3 regions of the Paenibacillus sp. FSL H8-0332 genome follow, and region 1 is predicted to be linked to each of the others. Evidence: riboswitches for the same ligand, from Rfam matches in the RefSeq annotation. Region 1 holds a riboswitch; each other region holds the start of a gene.
The links. A riboswitch is a leader RNA that binds a small molecule or an ion and turns the genes downstream of it on or off. The one in region 1 is predicted to bind cyclic di-AMP.
Positions count from the first base shown of each region.

Region 2: linked by a shared signal. The riboswitch ahead of NST43_RS01100 (hypothetical protein) and the one ahead of NST43_RS31880 (C40 family peptidase) in region 1 are both predicted to bind cyclic di-AMP.
Region 3: linked by a shared signal. The riboswitch ahead of NST43_RS09910 (alpha/beta hydrolase) and the one ahead of NST43_RS31880 (C40 family peptidase) in region 1 are both predicted to bind cyclic di-AMP.

Region 1 is NZ_CP150145.1:7,274,603-7,280,193, forward strand. Features, by position in the region: gene NST43_RS31860 (hypothetical protein) at 1-244, shown strand, start outside; gene NST43_RS31865 (4a-hydroxytetrahydrobiopterin dehydratase) at 425-700, shown strand; gene NST43_RS31870 (c-type cytochrome) at 829-1,185, opposite strand; gene NST43_RS31875 (GNAT family protein) at 1,313-1,798, opposite strand; gene NST43_RS31880 (C40 family peptidase) at 1,973-2,464, opposite strand; cyclic di-AMP (ydaO/yuaA leader) riboswitch at 2,469-2,612, opposite strand; gene NST43_RS31885 (NlpC/P60 family protein) at 3,010-3,438, opposite strand; cyclic di-AMP (ydaO/yuaA leader) riboswitch at 3,496-3,634, opposite strand; gene NST43_RS31890 (hypothetical protein) at 3,849-4,646, opposite strand; gene NST43_RS31895 (M1 family aminopeptidase) at 4,692-5,591, opposite strand, start outside.
Region 2 is NZ_CP150145.1:251,324-256,914, forward strand. Features, by position in the region: gene NST43_RS01085 (family 43 glycosylhydrolase) at 1-1,151, shown strand, start outside; gene NST43_RS01090 (hypothetical protein) at 1,266-1,463, shown strand; gene ltrA (group II intron reverse transcriptase/maturase) at 2,138-3,430, shown strand; gene NST43_RS01100 (hypothetical protein) at 3,846-4,301, opposite strand; cyclic di-AMP (ydaO/yuaA leader) riboswitch at 4,436-4,605, opposite strand; gene NST43_RS01105 (glutaredoxin family protein) at 4,915-5,157, opposite strand; gene ytxJ (bacillithiol system redox-active protein YtxJ) at 5,154-5,480, opposite strand.
Region 3 is NZ_CP150145.1:2,293,734-2,299,324, forward strand. Features, by position in the region: gene NST43_RS09890 (Na+/H+ antiporter subunit D) at 1-24, shown strand, start outside; gene NST43_RS09895 (Na+/H+ antiporter subunit E) at 30-512, shown strand; gene NST43_RS09900 (Na(+)/H(+) antiporter subunit F1) at 512-805, shown strand; gene mnhG (monovalent cation/H(+) antiporter subunit G) at 795-1,154, shown strand; cyclic di-AMP (ydaO/yuaA leader) riboswitch at 1,153-1,286, shown strand; gene NST43_RS09910 (alpha/beta hydrolase) at 1,294-2,109, shown strand; gene NST43_RS09915 (TrkH family potassium uptake protein) at 2,136-3,494, shown strand; gene NST43_RS09920 (cytochrome ubiquinol oxidase subunit I) at 3,888-5,255, shown strand; gene NST43_RS09925 (cytochrome d ubiquinol oxidase subunit II) at 5,252-5,591, shown strand, end outside.

The DNA of each region.
Region 1 (5,591 bases):
AGGAGCCGTTGGACGGATTGCAGACGGGTACATTTTTTTTGAGATGGAGTCTGAAGAGTGGGCGAATCTGCCGGAGGAATCGAAGCAGGAGGTCTGGGAGGCGCTTGCGGAGGACCTGTTCTACGCACTGGGCAATGAGCCGGTCATTCAGGTGGGCAGCGGAGTTGTAATGTACGATAAAGAAACACACCGCATTAATATTTTGCTGGGCGATGAGGATCTGGCTTCGGTGGTTCTTGTATAAGCAGGCGGAATTGTGGCAGCGGGTTTGTTCCGGGCTTCCGGCCATGTTAAAATTGGAAGTGGAGTACTAATTGCCGGGATGTCAGAATACACTTAATCAAAAAATCTTTGGCCTGGCACATCCCTTGGACTTTTAGAAGCTGAGGGATGTTTTATTTAACTTAGCAAGGGAGGAAACGAATTGCAATTAACTGAGGAAGAACTGCAGGAGCAGATCAGCAAGCTTGAGGGCTGGAAGCTGGAGAGGGATAGGCTGGTACGCAAATATATGTTCAATGAATATATGAAGGGAATTGCTTTTGTGGATGAGGTGGCTGCCATTTCGGAGGCCTTTGACCATCACCCGCATATCACCATTGATTACAAGACCGTTGTGCTGCGGATGGCTGCAGATGTAGAGAAGCTCGATCTCCGCCAGGCTCGTGAATTTAATGAGGCGTTTGAGAAGAACCGCTAGAGGACAAGGCCCTTATGAAGACGACAGGAATACCTGATCAATAGAAATGCCCGTGCAAGGATTATTCGATATCCTTGTCACGGGCATTATACATAGGAATGAAGAGCGTGGTGAGTACAGGTTGCGGATTATTTCTTCTCGGCCAGCCATAAGGCTACATTCGCAATCTCTTCAGGGGCCAGCCTATCTTTGAAGGAAGGCATCTGGCCGCGTCCCTTGGTGACTATGCTGTAGATCTGCGGCGCGTCATGCGATGCACCCTCCTGTTGCAGGCTAGGTCCTGCACCGCCCTGAAGCTGGTCACCGTGGCAGGAGATACAGTTGGCCTTCACTGTCGCCTCTGCGCTCGCAGCATCAAGCACAACCTCCGGCATGGTCGGTTTGTTCTGTTCTGCCACCTGGGATTTGCCGGGCAAGGTAAACATTAAGATTACTGCAAAGGCACAGGCGGCAAAAAACAAACCGCTCATGATCCATTTCTGCATCTGCATCCGTCCCTCCATGTAAGCTGCTGTCTCCATTATAGCGGATGGTGAAGCGTTATCATAGTATTTGTGTCAAAAAAATGAACACATATGATCCATTTTTTTGAAAATACCTCCGTCCCCGGTGTTATTCCTCATAGACCATGCAGTAAAAAGGCTTATTGCCGGTCGGAGTGCGGCGTTCATAGGTATCCGTTATGGTGAAACCGCATTTCTGGTAGGCGCGGATGGCGCGCTGATTCCAGGTCAGCACCTCCAGATCGATCTCGCGCTCCGGGTAACGGGCCCGTGCTGCCTGCACAATAGCCTTCATGAACAGATGCCCCATTCCATGACCGCACAGATCGGGCCGCATTCCGACACCAAGCCGGACTACCCCCTCCATCGGAAAGAGCTGGGCGAAGCCGCACAGATCCCCCTGTCCGTTCACTACAGATACATATTGCCTACTTCGCAGCTGCGGGTCTCCGAACTCTACGCCCAGCGCCTGCATCTGCTCCCAGGACATCCACCCGTAAATATTATACGGAGGTTTGTAGCTCCACTCACAGATCTCAGCGGCATGCTGCGGTTCCATAGGTACAACATAAAAGGTTAGCGGGGAGCTAATCATAAGCGGGCGGCCTCCTTTCCGGGACAATGCTTTTTACTATATTATATATATTTTATGAAAAGGCGGAATGGGTGTTTTACAAATATAGAGCAGGGTAAGTAATTTTATAGACAAAAAAAGCCCTTCTCCAAGATTTCGGCAAAAATCTCGGAAAAGAGCGTAGGTTACAAAGGTTTATTGTACATCGTCGTTGTCTTGGGAATCCGAAGCTACAGTCTTGTAGGCATCTGTACTCATGATCCGTTTGGCGCCAACGTAGCGGTTGACGTAATAGCTGTCATTCAGCGAACTGATGGTTACACCACGTGAGGAAGAGGCATGAGCGAAATCGCCGTCACCGACATAAATACCGACATGGGACACGCCTTTACCGTTTGTATTAAAGAATACAAGATCGCCTGGTCTCATCTCGTCGCGGGACACGGCAGAACCCATCTCATACTGGGAGCCGGATTGATGGGGCAGGTTAATGCCGATCTTATCAAAAACAAACATTGTAAATCCGGAGCAATCAAACCCGTTAGTCGATGTACCGCCGGACACGTATTTGGTTCCGATGGTTTTGTCGATCACTTTATCCATTTTGGAATCCGCGAAAGCGCTTCCTGCTCCGATGGTGAAGATAATGGACAAGCTTAGTACTGCGGCTGCTAGCTTCTTCTTCAAAAGTAAGTACCCCTTCCAATGCCTACGAGGTTAGCTTAAGGGTTCGGTTGAAGGTCCCCTATGACCCCTCTTAGAATAGGAGGTCAATTCACCCAAAGTGGTTCCCCCGTTTCCCTAAACTCATTAGGGAACTCGGCATAACTGTTGATTAGGATTAGCTGTTCATTCAATACATGACAAAACCTATATTAAAAGCGATTCAATAATTACAAAAATGTTACTAAAAGCTCACTGCGATAATTGTAGCAAAGACTAAGTCGCTTGGCAATCACTTATAACATATTAATGCATCTTTTTTGCTGTTTTTTAGAGTTATAGACCTTCCGAAAGACTCATATCTATGCGCCGGGGCTATTTTATATGATTTTTTTCTTTGTTTTTGCAGGAAAATGCTGTTTCAAGGCTGCGGATTCGGTGTAAAAGGTAGAATAAGGAAAAGGAAAAACCCGGAAATGATTACGGCAATAATCATCCCGGGCTCGTATAAGTTACATTTAGTTGTTAGAGGCAGAAATATTCGGGGTATGCTTCAAGGGTTCTAAGGTTCAATCGTAAGCGACAGCTTGGTAGGCTGTTGTGCTCATTACTCGTTTGGCACCAACGTAGCGGTTGGCCCAGTAGGACTGGCTCATCGAACTGATGGTTACACCACGTGAACTCGAGGACTGTGCAAACTTCCCGTTTCCAACATAAATACCGACATGGGATACTCCATTGCCCAGGGTATTGAAGAACACGAGATCACCTGAACGCAAATTGCTCTTGGATACAGTGGTTCCTACTTTGTATTGTGCTTTGGAGGTACGGGGCAAGGTAAGCCCAACATTCTTGAATACGTACTTGGTGAATCCGGAACAATCGAAGCCGTTGGTGTTAGTGCCCCCGGTTTTATATGACGTTCCAATGGTTTTTGAAATCACAGTATCCATCTTGGAATCTGCGAAGGCACTGCCTGCTCCGAGTGTGAATACCATCACAAGACCCAGCGCTGCTGCGGTGCATTTTTTCTTGAAGTTCTGAATAATCAAAAGATGTACTCCTTCCAGGGCCTGCGAGGTTAGCTTAAGGATTCGGTAGAAGGTTCCCCTATGACCCCTCTAAAGCGAGATCAATTCACCCAAAATATGGTTCCCCCACTTCCCGGTGCAGGGAATTCGGCGTTATGTGCACCAGAACAGTGACTTATCGGCAATTAGTTAATTTTCAATGGTTACGGTAAATTCTGTTTGAAAGATTACAACTTTGTTACTAGTAGTACAGGCATCATTGTATCAGAGGTTTTACCGTTTTGCAAATGCTTTTGTCCTTCGCTTCAAGAAAAAAAGAGTCCTGCTCCCTGCTTGAGGGGCTGTGACTCTTTTTAGTATGCCGTTTTGACAGCTTATTATTGTGGAAATGATTTACTGGACCAGAGGTGGTACTGGGCAGCGATTCCCCACATATTGAACAGCGTGGAGGGCAGCGGAGCTGCCTGGCGGAGCATAAGGGCCGGCAGCCCCGGGTACAGCAGCGCAGAAGCACTGCAGAGGAGGAGCACCGCTAGGCTTCCCGCCCCCAGTATGATGGATATCCCAATGGAAGGCAGCAGCACCTTCAGGCAGATCAGCATCGAAGAGAACATGCCGGTACCGGCGGTATAGCCGAATTGCATATAGAGCAGAAGCTTGCGTATAAGGAAGAGATAGAGCAGCCAGCCCAGCACATAAGGCACCAGCTTCAGCAGGAGCGGGACATCGAGAACACCGCTGAGCAGATGACGGTACATACGCGGAAGCAGCCAGTAGAGCGGCAGGAGGGTTAGCGCCCATTCTGCGAGGCTGAACAGCAGTACAGGCAGCCCATACTTTTTCATTCCGGGAAAAAAGAACAGTCCCCGCGCCCCGGCGTGTTCCTGGTGAAGCTCATGCAGCAGTCCTGCGCGGATAAAGGGGGTCAGCAGCAGCCGGAGCACCGTCAGCGCCAGCAGCAGCCACAGCCAGTGCTGGACGGCGGGGTCGGTGCGCAGGGCAGTCTGCCCTTCGATATAATACAGCAGTCTGCCTATCCCGCTGCCGCCGGCATTCGCATCCGGATAGCGCAGCAGGACGGGAACAACCGCGCTTTTAATAAATTTGTACAGGAAATATCCCCAGAACAGCCGGTAGATAAATAGCAGAATCAATATATAGAACTGCTCTTTCATGCTGATCCAACCGCGGGTTATTGAACTTTTCACCATTCCTTCACCTCACCAGACAAGAGTTCCGAGCAGGGTTTCAAGCAGAGTAGATGCGCTAAGCGTCCAGCGGGAGAGTGTGCGCGGCTCAAGCTCCGCCATTCTGAAATTATTAAGATGCCTGCTCTCCAGCAGAATGGAATGTCCCGGATCGATCTCTGCGGAGACCAGCGGCGCTTTATACGCTAACTCAAAGGAGGTAGCCTGACCCTCGCCATTCCAGTATTGCTGCACGGTGTACCCGTCTGCGAAGGTGAATTTCACAGGAACATCAGGGTACAGGCTGCCCTTATTGCTTACATCGACTACAGCGTTATAGCGGCTCCCCCCGCCGTCGCTGCCATCTCGATTGACCGTGAGCCTGATATCATCAACTGCGAAATCGGGTGCCCCCCCACCGTAGACATACCGCTCAAAATAAGTCTGCCAGGATTGCTTGGTCACTTTCTCCACAACCTTCTGGAAGTCGGCAGTGGACGGATGCTTGAAGCGGTATTTGCGGGCATAGGCGTCGAGGATGGCGTCCATATTCTTGGTTCCTGCTATGCGCTCGATATCCTTCAGCACCAGCTTGCCCCGGATATACACATTGCGCGTGTAGGCATCATCGCCGCTGTATTTCCAGGTCTCCAGCTTAAGCGGCTGTGAGGAGGAGACCAGGCTGGACTGCAGCGGGAGGCTTGAGGCAACGCCGTATTCCTGTTCCATCAGCCGGTCTTCGGCATACGAGGTGAAGCTCTCATCGAGCCAGGCTTCTTCGAATTCATTGCTGGCCACCAGACCGTAGAAATATTGGTGCCCGATCTCGTGGATGATTGTGCGCTCAAGGGAAGTGTCCGGTGAAGTGTCCGTGGCGCCGAAGGCGGTAATTAGCGTCGGATACTCCATTCCCCCGGCTCCATTGCCTGACTC
Region 2 (5,591 bases), 520 kb from region 1:
AGTTGGTTGGACAATGGCACCGGGTGACGCAAGGCTTCACCAGCCGAGGCTGTGCTGAAGCACCGCAGATCTATAAATATAGAGGTATGTACTATCTTTTATTAGCAGCTGGCGGAACGGGTTATGCTCATGGTGTTGAGCTGGGGCGTGCAGAGAATATTTTTGGTCCCTATGAACCGCATCCGTCGGGAGAGCCTATTATCACCTCCTCGCCGCGCCATCTATTCTCACTGGGTAATCCGGATGCCGGGCATTTTGAGATGTATAATCCAAGTTCAATCATGCAAAAAGCAGGTCACGGCTCATTAGTTCAAACACAAACAGGCGAATGGTACATTGCCCATCTAATGTCACGGCCTGTGGAAGGAACGCTTTTAAACCCATTAGGCCGTGAAACCTCTATACAAAAAATGCATTGGACAGAGGATGGCTGGCTGGAAATGAAGGATGGATCGAATGTAGCCAAAATGGAAGTTGAGGGGTTAACAGGTGTTGAATTAGAGGCCGATGGAATCTCTCATGACGTATTTGATGATTTTAACCAGGAGAAATATGATCTTCATTTTCTGACTCCATACCGGGACCAGCAAGCTGCATGGGTGAATACGGTTGAACGTCCGGGTTACTTACGCATTCATGGAGAGAATTCTTTCTTCTCGCAGATCCATCCGGCGATTATGGCCACGCGTGCAACCTCCCTTCATTATGAAGTTCAAACCAAGGTTGAGTTTCATCCCGATCATTATTCGGAAACGGCCGGTCTGGGGCTATACTATGATTCAAATAATTGGCTGTATGTTCACTTGACCCACTCGGAATCAGAGGGGACCGTTCTATATGTGCTGCAGGCCAAGCTGGGGGAACGTACCGAATTGGTCCACAATTACATTCCAGTCCCTGAAGACGCAGCGGAGCTCAAGATTATCTATAATGCAGGCCTCGCGAGTATCCTGTACCGCTTCGGGGATAACGGGGATTGGCAAGCTTTTGTAGAGGCTATCGATGTTCTCTATTTGTCGGATGAAGGTGTGAACGGGGAGCCGGGGGAGATTGGCGGATTTACAGGGTTGTTCAATTTCATCGGTTCCGTTGATGCTCACCAGCATGACTCCTTCGCTGATTTTGAATACTATGTGGTGAAGAATTACTAGCCAAGGACGCCATACGTTCTTCGCCTGGTGGTGCCCGGAGCCGGGGTGAACTGGTGAAAACGCCGGAGATGGTGTACCTTAGATAGTATTAGTCTTTAGGAGTGGTGAATGGTTGTGAAGAAAAGTAGACAAACCCCCGTGCTGGTCGCGGCCTCTATCCTGCTCATTATTGTCAGCAGCCTGATCCCGTCGGATCAATCGGCTTGGCTGGGGGCGTTACAGACCCTTATGCTGGGAGCCGGATTGCTCGGCTGCTGTATGGCTTTTTGGCGGTTTGCCAAGGGCGGCAAGGGTGGTAAGGGCAAGAGCTGAGTTCGATGTACTGAACGGTCGGCGGAGACAGGATCAGTGCATGATGGTTAGCTATGTAAGGTAAGCCAAGCACTTTATGGGTGCTGGTGCTGAGAGTCAATGACTAAGTCGCGGCGGATGCTGCGGCTTTTTTTGATAGGCGTGCCCAGAGGCACGCATTATCTAGTTGGTGCAAGTCCAACCAAGAGAGGGGCCAAGCCACTCTTGTAGCTAGGATGCTTGCGCATGGCGAAATCTGTGTGTAAAAGCGCATCGACAAAAGTACCGGTCAGAGACTGGGCGAGCAACAACCCAGGCCGTAACATCAAGTGAATCCTGCCGCGTCGTCAAAAAGGCCCTGCGAAGGGGAAGAGAGGAAGCCGAGTCCCGCTTTCATGGACGAAGGCCAAGGAAGCTGTACAGAACTTGGAACAACAGTGAAGAATCCTCCGGGGTATAGGGATCGGCATGGGTTGAAAGATAATGCAGTGAACTGGGGAGACCCTCCCCCACACGGGGGTTTTTTTTTTTTTAGAAACCCGTAAATAGGCGCTCTATAAGTCCAAAAGACGAAATGAACCGTCTGTGGGAAGGGAGTCCGAGGGGCTCGTAGTACCGAAGAACCTAAGGACAACATAACCTTAGGGAGGGAAGGAGCCCTGCTTTGTTTACGCTTTTGGAGGAGGTACGAGTGAGTGAATGCCAACCGGCTAACGACACCCAAAGAAAAAGTTCAAGAACTCCAAGAAAAGCTAGGTCATGCGGCCAAGGAGAACAACAAGCGTAAATTCCATGCGCTGTACGACAAAGTCTATCGCTGGGATGTGCTGAGTGAAGCCTGGAGACGAGTTAAGGCAAACAAGGGAGCGGCTGGAGTAGATGCCGTGACGCTCGCAGATATTGAAGCACAAGGAGAAATACGGTTCCTGAAGGACTGTGAGCGAGAATTGAAAGCAGGTAGCTACGATCCAGAGCCCGTACGGCGGCACTATATCCCAAAGAAAGACGGGAAACAAAGACCGCTGGGTATCCCGACGGTGCGCGACCGAGTCATACAGATGGCAACGAAACTCGTGATTGAACCGATCTTTGAAGCAGACTTCGAAGAAGTATCCTTCGGATTTCGCCCGAAGCGAAGTGCGAAAGGAGCGCTGGATCGAATCCGGAAAGCCTGCAACCGCAAAGGGAATTGGGTAGTCGACGTCGATATCCAAGGCTACTTCGACAACATTAACCAGGAGAAACTTATGAAATTGGTACAAATGCGTATCAATGACAGGCGAATCCTGAAATTAATACGGAAGTGGCTTCAAGCGGGTGTGATGGAAGAAGGAAACGTAAGGCGTTCCGATTTAGGCACACCGCAAGGTGGGGTGATTTCACCGCTACTGGCGAATATCTATCTGAATTACTTTGACCGACTATGGGAGAAATACGGAAGGGGGTTGGGAGAACTGACAAGGTATGCAGACGACCTGGTGGTGGTCTGTAAAACCAAAAAGGACGCCGAACATGCTTATGAGCTCATAAGCAGGATTATGGAACGTCTAGAGTTAACCTTACACCCGGTCAAAACTCGCATTGTAGGCCTGTGGACAGGAGAGGAAGGATTCGACTTCTTAGGAATGCACCACCGAAAAACGAAAGCAGAAACCTCTCAAGGGAAGGTGTACTATACCACCCAGCAGTGGCTAACGAAGAAGGCAGAGGAACGTATTCGAGGCGTGGTCAAAGATAGATTAGCACCGCCCGGCATGCGATCTAAATCGTTTGCGGAACACGTGAAATGGCTCAATCCGAAGATACAAGGATGGAGAAATTATTACTACACGAACTACAGCCAAAAGAGATTAGCTAAGCTAGACTGGTATATTCTGCAGCGATTAACCCGGTGGTACGCGAAGAAGAGACAGCGCAGAAGATGGATGAGTTCACTATCTGAAGTCAAGTATATAGCCAACATGAATGGACTAAAAACGCTATTGTGATCTGCATGCTCATGAATGACAAACATCGGAAAGCCGTATGAGGGAAAACCTCACGTACGGTTTGATGAGGAGGGGCTGGTTAATCCAGCCCTTTACTCTAGAATTTATATGTTTTGGGTCCCCGCAAAGTACCTGAGTCATCATCGAAGCTAAACCCCACTTTGTGGGGTTATTTTGCGGACTCAGCGGCCCTTATTTCGTGAAAAAGACCGATTAACTCCCCGTTACGGACTGATAGGACGTTAAGGGCTGTGTGGAGCGCAAAATGAGGCGGAATGGGTTAATTAAGCGCCTCTCAGTCCGCTTGGCCTTCGGCATGGTCCCATTTGCCGAAATAGCGGATCTGTAGTCCGCACGGCCCGCTATCCATCTCCTTCTACCGCACTCATGCCTATATCCCATATCTTCCTCAGTCTCATCCCGCCGAAGGGCGGTGGACCGCAGGCAAGGTTGAATGTGCGGCTGCCATCTGTTCGCGTATTCCTCTAAGCCGCGCCTTCAGCTCGGGGATGCTGCACTCCAGGATCTGGCTGATGTCGGGCAGGGGGAGCTGGATGCCGTACCATAAGGCACTGGTAACGTGATCATCCCAGTTAAGCAGCCCAGAAGCGCAGCGGCTACGGTCCCGGGCGAGCACGGCACATTGGCGGATGCACTCTCTGTAGGCAGAAGCAGCAGCGCCGTCTCCTGAGAGGCTGTCCTTCAGCCACAGTGGATGGAGTGCCGCGAAGGTGGCGGTGGTTGCTTGCTCGGCGCGGGCCCCCTTTTCGAGCAGCAGGCAGCTAAGCGCATAGACGGGGCCGCTAGATTGCTGGATGAAGTGGTTGAATCCGGCAGCGCTTGCTGCCTTGGGCGATAAGGGGTCAGGCATGTGGTCACGTTCCTTCCTGAATCTGTACTTTAGTGTTCATTCCAGCGCGCAAAAAACCGCAGGACAGAGGAGGACCTCTGCCTGCGGTTTTGGGTATAAGGCGTTAGACGCCTAGCGCAAAATCGTGGCGGATCTGGCTCTCTCTTAGCGCTTACGGGGTTAGCTGTCGGATTCGGACGGTGAGAGTCGCCCTACCTGCCGGAGACTTGCGCGTGGCATTCTCCTTCGGATTCACCCCAAGTCGGCCTGACGGCCGGATGGTTCCCCCGTTTTCCACATGACGGAAATTCAGCGTGCAATGCATATGCTCATTTTCATGAATGCGTTCATTTGCTTTCAACACGAATCATACTCTGTTCAGAGGGGGGTTGTAAAAATGGAAAAGAGTGCTATTCGACTTGTTTTCAGCAAATGGCTGAATGGCTGTGCATAGTGAAGCCAAAACTCATATATATAGCAGATTATCTGCCATTTATCTCGCTCAAGCGCTGTTTTTTATTTTTGGCAGACGGCAGTGGGGAGGAAGGGTCCCCAGGTATCGTCGCCGCCTACCTCTATGAATCGCAATAAAAAAGGCGCTGCTCCTGTTGAGAAGACAGCACCTTTACGTATATTACAGAACAGCAGCATCCATAAGCTCCTGAAGCTCAGGAAGATTGAAGCCCTTGACCGCCCGGTCCCCGGATACGGTGACTGGAATGCCCATGAATCCCAGCTTCTCCACTTCCTCCTGGTAGACGGAGCTTGTCATCACATCCCGGACCTCGAAGGGAATGCCCTTGCTCTCAAGCAACTGCTTGACCTGATTGCATTCGCTGCAGCCGGAGGTTGAATAGACAATTACGTTCGCGCTCATTGTTCCACTGCTTCCTTTATCGCTTTTTGGGTAATCTTCCAGTGTGAGGTGTTCCAGCGGACTTCGCTGTCCTCCAGCAGGAAAATCTGCGGGGATTCATGCTTGATCCCTAAATCCTCAGCAATCTGGTTGGAGACAGGACGGTCTTCGATCACATGGACCACGGCTGCAGGAGTATCTGAATGCTGTGCATAGGCCTGGAATTCCTCGTTGGCCTTGGCGCTGATCGGACAGGTGGTGCTGTGCTTGAAGAGCAGTTTTTTGCCAGGCTGCCCGATATATTGCTCTAGTTCTTCCTTAGTGTGAATTTGTTGAATAGACATCAGAGGATCACCTTCCTGGGTAAGAGTAATGAAACCTGTTGTCAACAATTGTGTTGTTAACAACTATTATTCATGATTGTAGCATAGTTCAAAATTAAAGCAAAAGAAAGT
Region 3 (5,591 bases), 2.6 Mb from region 1:
ATAGAAGCCATAATGAAGGAGTAGAGGAGATGGCCTTACAATTCCTGTTTAATCTGTTGATTGCCTTTCTGTGGATGGCGATAAATAATAATAACTCCGGTTCAACCTTCGTTGTAGGTTATCTGCTGGGCATCGGGCTTTTACTGTTATTTAGGAAATCCAGGTCCCAGTCCCGGCCATTCTATCTCATACGTATATGGGCTGTACTTAAGCTCCTGCTGATCTTTGCCCGTGAACTTACGGTTTCGAATTTCGTGGTCATAGGTCATATTATCCGTCCAAAACTGGCTATACGTCCCGGTATCTTTGCTTATGAGACTGCTTTGACCACGCCCTGGGAAGTTACACTGCTCTCGTGCCTGATTTGTCTGACACCGGGAACCCTGACCCTGGATGTTTCCAAGGATGGCAAGACGCTGTACATTCATGCAATTGATATTAAAGATGCAGAGCTGCTGGTCACGCAGATTAGAGGCACTTTCGAACGAGCGATTAGGGAGGTGACCCGTTAATGATCCCAGTTATGCTAACCGTGGCCATGATCATTCTGGCTCTGGCGATGCTGGCCTGCCTGTTCCGTCTCCTGAAAGGGCCAACCCGCTCCGACAGGGTTGCCGCACTCGATACGATAGGCATTCATGTACTTGCTATGATAACCGTCTTTAGTATGCTGCTGGATACCCAGGATTTTATAGAAGTCATCCTGGTTATCGGGATTCTGACGTTTATTGGTACTACGGCACTGGCCAGATATATTGAACGGGGAGCCGTTATAGAGGATGGAGGGAACCCTAATGACAGGTGAACTGATTAGCTCTATTCTTGTGGTAATGGGCGCAGTCTTCTGCGGCTTAAGTGCCTTCGGCTTAGTACGGCTGCCCGATGTGTATCTGCGTTCACATGCTGCTACCAAAAGTGCAACCTTCGGGGTATTGTGTTTGCTGACAGGAGGCTTCCTGTACTTTTGGTTCAAAGACGGAACGGTTAACGTCAAGCTTCTGCTGGCGATTGTATTTGTATTCATCACTTCACCGGTAGCAGGTCATTTAAATGGCCGGGCTGCCTACCGTTCCGGAGTGCCCCTATGGAAGGGAAGCGTTCAGGATGACCTGAAGTCACTGAAGGAAGAAAGTAAGGAAACGTCTGAGAAATAACAGTTAATCGCTGAATTCCTTATAGGAAGCGGGGGAACCAGGTTACATGGGGTGAATCTCGGAAAAAACGAGTAGGGCTACTTTCAGGCCCGAATCCGGCAGCTAACCCCGCAAGCGTTCATGAGAGGATGCACTATATATGCCGTATATTGAATTGAATGGAACATCGCTGTATTATGAGATGTCGGGCAGCGGTCTGCCCATTGTTTTTATTCATGATTATTCGACCTCTCATCATCTGTTTGAGCCGCAAGCGGAATATTTCAGCAAGCGTGCCAAAGTGATCGTATTCGATTTGAGAGGGAACGGGCAATCGGGTAAAATGGATGTGGAAATCAGCCGGATCGTAGACACACAATGTGAAGATTTGAAGCTGTTATTGGACGCTTTATCTGTAGAGAAGGCTGTTATCGTAGCTTGTTCCAGTGGTGCTGTGCTCGCCCAGAAATTCGCCTATCTGTACCCTGAACGGATAATAAATATGGTATTGGTGGACAGTTATTTTCAGGAGGATTACACGGCGAGAGGCAGTAAAATGAAAGGAATCTTTGAGGTCTGCGCATGGGCGGCCCATTATCTTCCTGCCGAAATGTTCATCCGTTCCTTGCGCATCACCTACAATAAATGGCTCTCGGCTTATCATATTCTCAGGAAAGAGCTTGTGCATGAACGGACAACGGAATTAATTAAGCAGCGGCTGGCACTTAGACAAACGGACAGCTACGGGTTCGCATTACGGCTGCAGATTCCTGTTCTTGTTGTATCCGGGAATCAGAATGAATGGGCGCTGGAGCAGGTGGAAAGAACAGCCGGCAAGTATCCGTCTGCCCGTCTGGCGATCCTTGAGGATGCGATGTATCCGACTCATCTGTGTCAACCCCAGCTCTTCAACCGTATATTACTGGATTATCTTAGGGAACAGCATAGTTTTCAGCAGGCGGCAGCCAGCGACTAACTTGAATTACAATGGGAGCCAATGATATGTTCTTTAACAAAATCTCATCCTTCATCACAAATCTCAAATTGACCTCATCCAGAATCATTTTGCTCGGTTTTGCCGTCCCTATTTTGCTAGGTACAGTGCTGCTGGCCTTGCCGATATCTTCGTCCAGCGGACTTAGTATAGGGTGGCTGGCAGCACTGTTTACTTCGACTTCAGCCGTATGCGTAACGGGACTTGTTGTACTTGATACCGGTACCGACTTTTCTCATTTTGGACAGATGATCATCTTACTTCTGATTCAAATTGGCGGATTGGGATTTATGACATTCAGTGTTTTGATTGCCGTGATCATGGGGAAAAAGATTGGACTAAAAGAACGTCTGCTTATCCAGCAATCATCTAATTCTGTAACAACACAAGGAGTCGTGCGGTTATCACTCAATATCTTTCTCATTTCATTTATCGTGGAGACAACTGGAGCTATAGTGTTGGCCCTTCGATGGGCAAATGAACTAGGAACAACAAGGTCCATTTATTATGGAATATTCCATTCAGTGTCTGCCTTCAATAACGCCGGATTTGGATTATGGCCAGACAGTCTGAGCCGCTATGTGGGTGACCCGTTAGTTAATATTGTTATCTCTTTTTTGTTTATCATCGGCGGGATTGGATTCACGGTGATTCTGGATCTGTACCGGAAAAGAAGATGGAGAGATCTTTCCTTTCATACAAAAATAGTTTTAATTACCTCTGGGCTCCTTTGTATGGCAGGGTTTTTGGTGATTTTTGCGATTGAACTCTTTAACACGAAAACATTCAGTACTCTCTCATGGAGTGAAAGAACTTGGGCGGCATATTTTCAGGGTGTTGTTACCCGTACAGCCGGCTTTAATTCCATCGATATTGGAGCAATGCTCCCGGCTTCACAATTTTTCATGATTTTCCTGATGTTTGTAGGAGCTTCGTCCGGATCGACTGGAGGAGGTATAAAAACGACCACTTTTGCTGTACTCATGTTAAGTATCGTCTCAACGATTAAGGGGAAGACAGATGTGCAACTGCTTAAAAAACGCATCTCTCAGGATATCATATTCAGGGCACTGGCAGTAATGACCATATCCCTGGGTGTAGTTCTTACAGCCACCTTTCTTCTATCCATTACAGAATATGCTCATCCTAAAGACTTCCTGGCGCTTCTCTTTGAAGCAACCTCTGCATTTGGAACTGTAGGAATGTCTATGAATCTAACGCCAGAGCTTTCGCCACTGGGAAAATGCATCATCATAATTACAATGTACATCGGGAGACTAGGGCCCTTGACTTTAGCTTTAGCACTGGCACAAAAAAATGTGAAGCAAAAATATCGGTATCCGGAAGATAAGCTGCTGATCGGGTAAAGTTTATTGAGCTGCGCTAGTTCTAATGATTTTAGTAAGAATTGGGGTATAGCCGGTGAAGAATTGAGTATATGGCACAAAAAATTTCGAAAGACTTGTATTAAAATCGGTAACTTTTTTTGTGATAATTTAACCATCAGCGGCAGTCCAAGACTTTATTTACTGAGTCTTAGACTGCCGCTATTTTTATTAATGAACAGTCCTGTACCATGTTATTCCCTATCAAACAATAGCCCGATAGAGTAGTTTCGGCTGTATTCACCAAGATGTAAGAAAGAGTTGATGCTTTCATGAACGTTTAAAGGCGAAAAGGTGACCGGAACCGATTCGCTTAAAATTAAAGATATAATAATTTAAAATAACTATCAGCTTTTATAAGGAGGCACTAACATAATGGGCATCGATACCGTGCTGTGGAGCAGACTGGTGACAGGCTTGACACTGGGGTTCCACGTTATTTTCGCAACAATTGGCGTTGGGGTTCCGCTGATGATCGCCATTGCTGAATTCATGGGCATACGCAAAAAAGACCCTCACTACACGCTGATGGCCAAGAGATGGGCACGCGGGTTTGTCATTTCTGTGGCCGTGGGCGTGGTGACAGGTACAGCGATTTCGCTGCAGCTGGCCTTAGTCTGGCCGAATTTCATGAAGCTGGCCGGCAACGTGATTGCGCTCCCGTTATTTATGGAAGTGTTTGCGTTCTTTTTTGAGGCGATCTTCCTGGGCATTTACCTCTATACCTGGGACCGGTTCAAAAAGCCGTATATCCACTGGCTTCTTACGATCCCGATTGTTGCCGGTGCCGGGATGTCTGCTGTTTTTATCACGACGGTAAACGGGTTCATGAATCAGCCCGAGGGCTTTGCCATGGCGGGTGGGCAATTCATAGCTGTCAATCCGGTGGAGGCGATGCTGAATACAGCGACGTTCTCCAAGGTGTTCCATGTCTTAAGCTCAGCCTATCTGACCGGAGCCGCAATGCTGGCAGGCATTGCCGCGTTTGCACTCCTCAAAAAGGGCGCCTCGGAATACCATAAAAAAGCGCTGAAGCTGATGATGGCCGTGGTGATGGTGTTTGGACTGCTGAACTCACTGGCTGGAGATGCGTCTGCAAAATTTTTGGCTGAGCATCAGCCGGAGAAGCTGGCAGCGGCAGAGTGGCATTTTGAAACGGAAAGCGGTGCAGATTTGATTCTGTTGGGGTGGCTTAACGCAGAGCATGAGGTTCTGGGCGCACTTCACATTCCCAAATTTCTCAGCTTCCTTGCCTTTGGCGATTTTAATGCAGAAGTGACAGGTCTGAATGAATTTCCTGCGGATGAGCAGCCACTGCTCCTGGTCCATTATTTGTTTGATCTGATGGTCGGTGTAGGGTTCGCACTACTAGGCATTTCATTCCTGTATTTCCTGTTTGTCTTCTGGAAAAAACGCAATGAGCATAACAAATGGCTGCTTCGCGCGATCGCGTTAGGCGCACCGCTTGCTTTTCTGGGAGTCGAGCTAGGCTGGTTTTACGCTGAAATCGGTCGGCAGCCCTGGATCTTAAGGGGATACATGCGTGTAGAAGAGGGGGCTACGACATCACCGAGCGTAAGAATCCTGTTTTTTGTTTTCTTGTTGCTGTACATCCTGTTAGGCACTGTATGTGTTCTTGTGCTGCGCCGCATGTTCAAGGACAATCCGGCAGAAACCGAGATGGAGAAGTGGCATCAGCCTCCCGGCGACAAATCAAAAGTAAAGGGTGAGCACGCAAAATGAGTTACGAACTGATTGGGATTTCAGTGCTCTGGCTGTTTTTATACGGATATTTAATAGTAGCCTCTATTGATTTTGGAGCCGGCTTCTTTGCCTTTTATGCCCGGCTGACCAAGCAGGATCATCTGATTAACCGATTGATCTCCCGCTACTTATCGCCTGTCTGGGAGATTACCAATGTCTTTTTCGTCTTTTTTTACATTGGACTTGTTGGATTCTTCCCGGATACCGCTTATTATTACGGCTCGGCGCTGCTAGTTCCGGGAAGCATTGCCGTTATACTCATCGCGATCCGCGGTTCGTTCTATGCGTTCGAGAATTACGGCTCCAAGAATAACA